Regions from separate parts of the Spiribacter salinus M19-40 genome, predicted to be linked through region 2. Evidence: predicted binding sites of a transcription regulator. Region 2 holds the regulator's gene; each other region holds the start of a gene.

Evidence for each region. Region 2 encodes sigma-54, which starts transcription at its own class of promoters, with help from an activator protein. Its sites were predicted from a motif close to TGGCANGNTNCNTGCTT; they were not measured.
Region 1: glnL (nitrogen regulation protein NR(II)) is a predicted target of sigma-54. The motif match lies at 1,017-1,033, and genes of this name have one in related genera.
Region 3: SPISAL_RS01200 (P-II family nitrogen regulator) is a predicted target of sigma-54. The motif match lies at 1,044-1,060, and genes of this name have one in related genera.

Annotation. Positions count from the first base shown of each region.
Region 1 covers NC_021291.1:11,304-13,570, forward strand. The annotation lists gene glnA (glutamate--ammonia ligase) at 1-667, shown strand, start outside; gene glnL (nitrogen regulation protein NR(II)) at 1,061-2,107, shown strand; gene ntrC (nitrogen regulation protein NR(I)) at 2,100-2,267, shown strand, end outside.
Region 2 covers NC_021291.1:1,435,433-1,437,699, forward strand. The annotation lists gene lptB (LPS export ABC transporter ATP-binding protein) at 1-423, shown strand, start outside; gene SPISAL_RS07100 (RNA polymerase factor sigma-54) at 503-1,975, shown strand; gene hpf (ribosome hibernation-promoting factor, HPF/YfiA family) at 1,997-2,267, shown strand, end outside.
Region 3 covers NC_021291.1:245,439-247,705, forward strand. The annotation lists gene SPISAL_RS01190 (YifB family Mg chelatase-like AAA ATPase) at 1-564, opposite strand, end outside; gene ubiK (ubiquinone biosynthesis accessory factor UbiK) at 615-887, opposite strand; gene SPISAL_RS01200 (P-II family nitrogen regulator) at 1,130-1,468, shown strand; gene SPISAL_RS01205 (ammonium transporter) at 1,491-2,267, shown strand, end outside.

The DNA of each region.
Region 1 (2,267 bases), 320 kb from region 2:
CGCCTACGGCAAAACGGCGACGTTTATGCCGAAGCCGGTGGTGGGCGATAACGGTAGTGGCATGCACGTGCATCAGTCCATTGGCAAGACCGGTGAGATGCTGTTCGCGGGCGATCAGTACGGTGGCCTGTCCGAGACGGCGCTGTATTACATCGGTGGCATCATCAAGCACGCCAAGGCCATCAACGCCTTCGCCAACGCCTCCACCAACTCTTACAAGCGCCTGGTGCCAGGCTTCGAGGCCCCCGTGCTGCTCGCCTACTCGGCGCGCAACCGCTCGGCCTCGGTCCGGATCCCATGGGTTGCCAATCCCAAGGCCCGGCGCGTGGAAATCCGCTTCCCGGATAGCACAGCCAATCCGTATCTCTGCTTTGCCGCGATGCTCATGGCCGGCCTTGACGGCATCCAGAACAAGATCCATCCCGGCGATGCCATGGACAAGGATCTATACGACCTGCCGCCCGAGGAAGAGGCCGAGATCGCAAAAGTCGCCTTCTCGCTCGAAGAGGCGCTGGATGCTCTCGATGCAGACCGCGAGTTCCTGAAGGTTGGCGGTGTGTTCACGGATGACGCCATCGATGGCTACATCGACCTGAAGCGCGAAGAAGTCCTGCAGCTGCGGATGACCACGCATCCGGTCGAGTTCGACCTTTACTACAGCGTCTAAAGCGCGCTACGCGGCGACCCCTGCTTTGGTGGGGGTTGCCGCTTCCGGGCACTTCCACCCTGCTCCCCTATCCGCTGCACGGCTAGAGGTCGCAGGGTAAAAGTACCCGAAATCGGCAACGCCCCGATGGGCTTGATTCGCTGAGCGGCCCAGGTTTGCCGATTTCGATGGCTTATCCCGTGCGACCTCTAACCGCGTAGCGGGTAGGGGAGCTCGGGAGAAGTCATCGGAAGCGGCACTGCACCGCACTGCCTATCAGACCCTAACGCACAACGGGCTCGCACCAAAATGGTGCGCCCACCCACCCTGAGGTTTATACTGAATGCGCCATCAAAGCCGTTCAGTGCGCTGGCGCGGTTCTTGCTACATCTCAGTGCAATGATGAGAGAGCCCGTGAAAGACGCCACCCACGAAGTCCTCGACAACCTCACCCGCGCAGTGGTCGTGGTCGATGCGCAGTGCCGTATCCAGCTGCTCAATGCGGCCGCAGAGACCCTGTTTCAGCTGAGCAGTCGTCAGGCCCTTGGCGAGACGCTCACGACGCTCTTTCCTGGTGTTGCCGTATTGAATGACGCGATTGGCCATGCACTCGACGAGGGCGCGAGCTATGCCGAGCGGGAGATCCGGATCCATCTCGGTGGCGAGCGTACCGCGACGGTCGATTGCGCCATCACCCCCCTACCTGAGACCCGGCTTTTGTTGGAGTTTGAGCAGATTGACCGGCATTTGCGCATTTCTCGGGAAAACCGCCTGATCGCCCAGAACCAGGCGGTTCGGGAACTGATTCGCGGTCTGGCCCACGAGATTAAAAATCCGCTGGGGGGTCTGCGTGGGGCCGCCCAATTGCTGGAGGCCGAGCTGGCCGAGCCCGAACACCGTGAATACACGCAGATCATCATTAACGAGGCGGACCGCCTGCGCACCCTGGTCAATGGCCTGTTGGGGCCGGAAAACCGGCCCGACCGGCAGCTGACCAATCTCCATGAGGTGCTCGAGCGTGTGCGTCACCTGGCGGTTGCCGAGGCGCCCGCGGGTGTCACGATCGCGCGGGATTATGATCCCAGTATCCCGAGCCTGCCCGCCGCTGGCGATCAGCTGATTCAGGCCTTGCTCAACCTGGTGCGCAATGCATTGCAGGCCCTGGGTGATGAAGGGGAGATCACGATTCAGTCCCGCACGCAGCGGCGTTTTACGATCGGCCACAAACAGCACCGTCTCGTCGCGCGTATCGATATACGGGATAACGGCCCCGGTATCCCGCCATCCCTGCAGGACCAAATTTTCTACCCGATGGTGACCGGCCGCGCCGAGGGCAGCGGTATTGGTCTGCCGATGGCCCAAACCCTGGTGAACCAGCATGGCGGGCTGATCGAGTGCAGCAGCGAGCCCGGCTGCACGGTGTTCACCGTCTGGTTGCCCCTGGAGGAGTCTCATGGCTGAAACAACGAGCGTCTGGATTGTCGATGACGATCGCTCGATTCGCTGGGTGCTGAAAAAAGCCCTTGAGCGCGCTGGCATGGCGGCGGTGGATTTTGAAACCGGTGAAGAGGCGCTGGCCGCGCTTGAGCGTGAAACCCCGGATGTCCTGATCACCGACATT
Region 2 (2,267 bases):
GTACTCGAGACCCGCCAAGATCTCGATCGAAGCGCCCGCCATGACCGGGCCCATGCCTTATTGGAGGAGTTCGGGGTTGAGCACCTGAGCCATCAAAAAGGGGTCAGTCTATCCGGGGGCGAGCGGCGTCGGGTTGAGATTGCCCGGGCGCTGGCGGCGGAGCCGCGTTTTATTTTGCTCGATGAGCCCTTTGCCGGTGTCGACCCCATCTCCGTTGGTGAGATCAAGTCCATCGTGCGCCACCTGGCTGAACGGCAGATCGGGGTGCTGATCACCGATCACAACGTGCGCGAGACGCTGGGGCTGGTCGATCGCGCCAGCATCCTCAACGCCGGCCGCGTGATCGTGGAAGGGGATGCGCAGACCGTGCTGGATGACGCCCAGGTGCGAGCCGTTTACCTGGGCGAAGACTTCCGCCTCTAGCGGCGACAAAACCCATTGTGCTGGCCGTATCGGTACCCCCGGCGTTAATCTGACAAGACAAGGAGATCGACGAACGCCAATGAAGCAAACCCTGCAGATCCGGCTTGGCCAGCAACTGGCGATGACCCCGCAGCTGCAGCAGGCAATCCGGCTGCTGCAGCTGCCGGCTGCCGAACTCAATCTGGAAATCCGCGAGGCGCTGGAATCCAACCTGATGCTCGAGGCCGAGGAAGAGACCGAGCCAGGCCTGGACAGCCATGACCCGGACGCGCTGCCAGAGACCGGGTTACGTGAGCCCTCCGAGGCCACCCTCGGGAGCGACGCACCGGATGCGACCCGCCTGGGTGAGGCCATACCCGTCGACGAGCGCTGGGAAGACACCATTGGCCCGTCGAGTTCAGCGGCTGGCGGCGATCGGGACCGCGCCATCGATCCCCTGGAGAATCGCGCCAGCCCCGACGCCTCGCTACAGGACCACCTGTTTTGGCAGCTCGAGCTGTCTGGATTAAGCGAACGTGACCGACGCATCGGCGAAGTCATCGTTGATGCCATCGCCGATAACGGCTATCTCACCGAGCCGCCCCAGGACTTGCTGGCCGCGGTACCGCATGACCTCGAAGTCGAGGCAGATGACATCCAGGCCGTCCTTGCGTTCATCCAGCATCTCGACCCCATTGGCGTCGGCGCTCAGGATCCTCGCGAGGCCCTGCGTATCCAGATCGCGGCACTGCCCGACGACACGCCGCACCGGGCAGCCGCCGGCGCCCTGATCACCGACCACCTGGAACAACTCGGCCAGGGCCCCAGCCAGCATGCCGCACTGCGCCGCCAGCTCGGCATCGACCAAGCGAGCCTCGAGGCGGCAATTGCGCTTATCCAAACACTGGATCCCCACCCGGGCTCCGGATTTGGTGACACCCGCACGGAGTACATCGTCCCCGACTGCATGGTCCGCCGGATGAATGGACGCTGGGAGGTCGAGGTCAATCCGGAGGCTTCGCCGCGGCTCCGCGTCAATGACTATTACGCCAGCCTGGTCCAGCGCGGGGATGCCGGCGCAGACAACCACCTCATGCGCCAACACCTGCAGGAAGCGCGGTGGCTGATCAAAAGCCTGCGCTCCCGCAACGAGACCCTGCAAAAGGTGGCTGAATGCATTGTCGAGCGCCAGCAAGGATTTCTGGAACACGGTGAAGAGGCCATGCAGCCGCTGGTGCTGCGCGAAGTGGCCGAAGCCATTGAGATGCACGAGTCCACCGTCTCCCGAATCACAACCCAGAAGTACATGCGCACGCCTCAGGGCACGCATGAGTTCAAGTATTTCTTCTCAAGCCATGTCCAGACCATGGATGGCGGGGAGTGCTCCGCCACGGCCATCCGCGCCCGCATTCGACGTCTGGTCGCTGCCGAGACACCGGCACGACCGTTAAGTGACTCACGGCTGGCCGACATCCTTCGTGATGAAGGCATCAACGTGGCACGCCGGACCGTAGCGAAGTATCGTGAGGTGATGGGCATCGCCTCTTCCACCGACCGCAAACGACTGGGTTAACCACCCTGATAGGAGATCAGCATGAAAATCGATGTTACCGGTCATCATGTCGAAATCACCGACTCACTGCGGGACTACGTCAATGAAAAATTCCAGCGCCTGGAGCGGCATTTCGACAACGTGGTGGACGCCCACGTCATCCTCACGGTCGAGAAAAACCGCCAGTGTGCCGAGGCGACTCTGGCTGTCAGCGGCGCACGCCTTTTCGCTGAGGCCGACCACGAGGAAATGTATGCCGCCATCGATCTGCTGATCGATAAGCTGGATCGCCAGGTGGTCAAGCACAAGGAAA
Region 3 (2,267 bases), 550 kb from region 2:
AGGGCTGTTGGGGCGCTGCGCACCCGTTGAGGGCGCCGTCACAGGGACCAGTGAGGGAGAGGCGCGCAGATGCGCACAGACATCGAGCAAGTGCGCGGCGGCATAAACCCGGGCACCGCCCAACGCCGCCTCCTCGCCATTGTCCGCGGCCACAACGAGCCACTCGCTGGCCTGAGTGCACTGCACGGCAACGGGTAGCGTGCCTGGGACCGGACGCAGGGCACCGGAGAGGGCCAGTTCGGCGCTGAAGACGCCGCCCTGGAGTGAGGCTGGTTTAAGTTGCCCTGAGGCGGCCAGAATGCCGAGCGCAATCGCCAGGTCGAAGCGAGCGCCGTCTTTTGGCAAGTCTGCTGGTGACAGGTTGACGGTGATACGCCGACGAGGAAATTCGAAACCGCTGGTCGTCAACGCGCCGCGGACGCGGTCCCGCGCTTCCCGCAAGGCCGTGTTGGGTAGCCCCACGATCGAGAAAGACGGTAGGCCGCCGCCGAGGTGAACCTCGACGTCAACCGACGGGGCGTCGATACCCAGGGCGGCACGCGCCCGAACCATGGCCAGTGACAAACCTGCGCGCTCCTTTCTGCATGGCAGGTCATTGGGTCACCGGCGAGGGTTTACTCGCTCTTGGGGGTGTCCTCCGCGCCTGCCTCGCCGCCTTCGAGTGTGGCCACACGCGCCTCGAGCGCTTCCAGCCGCTCCCGGGTACGTGCCAGCACTTTTGCCTGGGCGTCGAATTCTTCGCGGGTCACCAGCTCCATGTGGTTGAAGGCACTCTGCAGGGCGACCCGGGCGTTTTTCTCGACTTCCTGTTGAAAGTCTCGGACACCGGCCGGGAGGCCTTCTGCGAATCGCTTCGCCATTTCGTCAAATTGTTTCGGGTCGAGCATGCGCGAGTCCTCCGTTAATCGGTCTCCAAGTTTAATGGGGTCAGTCGGCGAACCCAAACGTTCTTTTGCACCGTATTGGTGCTGAGCTCACCCGCCTGGCGCACAAACACTGTGCGGATGGTTTTGCGCTGCACTGATTCGAGTCGCTCTGCGAACTGGCACGGTCCCTGCATTAGACAAGGCGGGTATTTACCGTCCACGGGCCTGGAGCCAACGCTCCAAGCCCCAATGGGAGATCAGCCATGAAGCTAATCACAGCGATCATCAAGCCGTTCAAGCTCGATGACGTCCGGGAATCGCTCTCGGACATCGGGGTTCAGGGCGTCACTGTTACCGAGGTCAAGGGGTTTGGCCGCCAGAAAGGCCATACCGAGCTTTACCGCGGAGCGGAATACGTCGTCGATTTCCTCCCCAAGATGAAAGTGGAGGTCGTGCTCGACGATGAGCTTGTCGAGCGTGCTGCCGATGCCATCAGCAAGGCCGCCAACACCGGCAAGATCGGTGACGGCAAGATTTTCGTTTCACCGGTGGAGCAGGCGATTCGCATCCGTACCGGCGAGACGGATAAAGACGCACTCTGAAGAATCACTGGGAGTCTGAAAAATGTCTGCAGAATTTAACGAACTAGCCTACGCGCTGGACACCTTTTACTTCCTCATTTCGGGCGCCCTGGTCATGTGGATGGCGGCGGGGTTCACCATGCTCGAGTCGGGCCTCGTGCGCTCGAAAAACACCACGGAAATTCTGACCAAGAACGTCTCTCTGTATGCCATTGCCTGCATCATGTACATGCTAATGGGCTACAACATCATGTATGGCGGGGGCGTGAGCGCGCTGATTCCGTCCTTTGGCGGGGTGCTGGGTGCAGCTGATAACGCCGCAGCGGATATTGCGGGCGGCAGCGACGCCTATTACTCCAACATCTCGGATTTCTTTTTCCAGGTCGTGTTTGTGGCAACGGCGATGTCCATCATCTCCGGTGCCGTAGCCGAGCGGATGAAGCTCTGGGCGTTCCTGCTATTCACGGTGATCCTCACGGGCGTGATTTACCCCATCCAGGGCTTCTGGAGCTGGGGCGGCGGCTTCCTGGCGGAGGTCGGCTACTCTGATTACGCCGGTTCGGGCATCGTCCACATGTTCGGTGCAGCCGCGGCGCTGGCAGCGGTCATCGTGCTGGGTCCCCGCAAGGGCAAGTACGGCCCGAATGGCGAAGTAAAGCCGATCCCGGGCACCAACATGCCGTTGGCCACGCTGGGTGTGTTCATCCTGTGGCTGGGCTGGTTCGGGTTCAATGGCGGCTCGGAGCTCAAGCTGTCTGATGTGGATTCGGCCAACGCCGTGGCACTCGTCTTTGCCAACACGAATCTCGCCGCCGCAGGC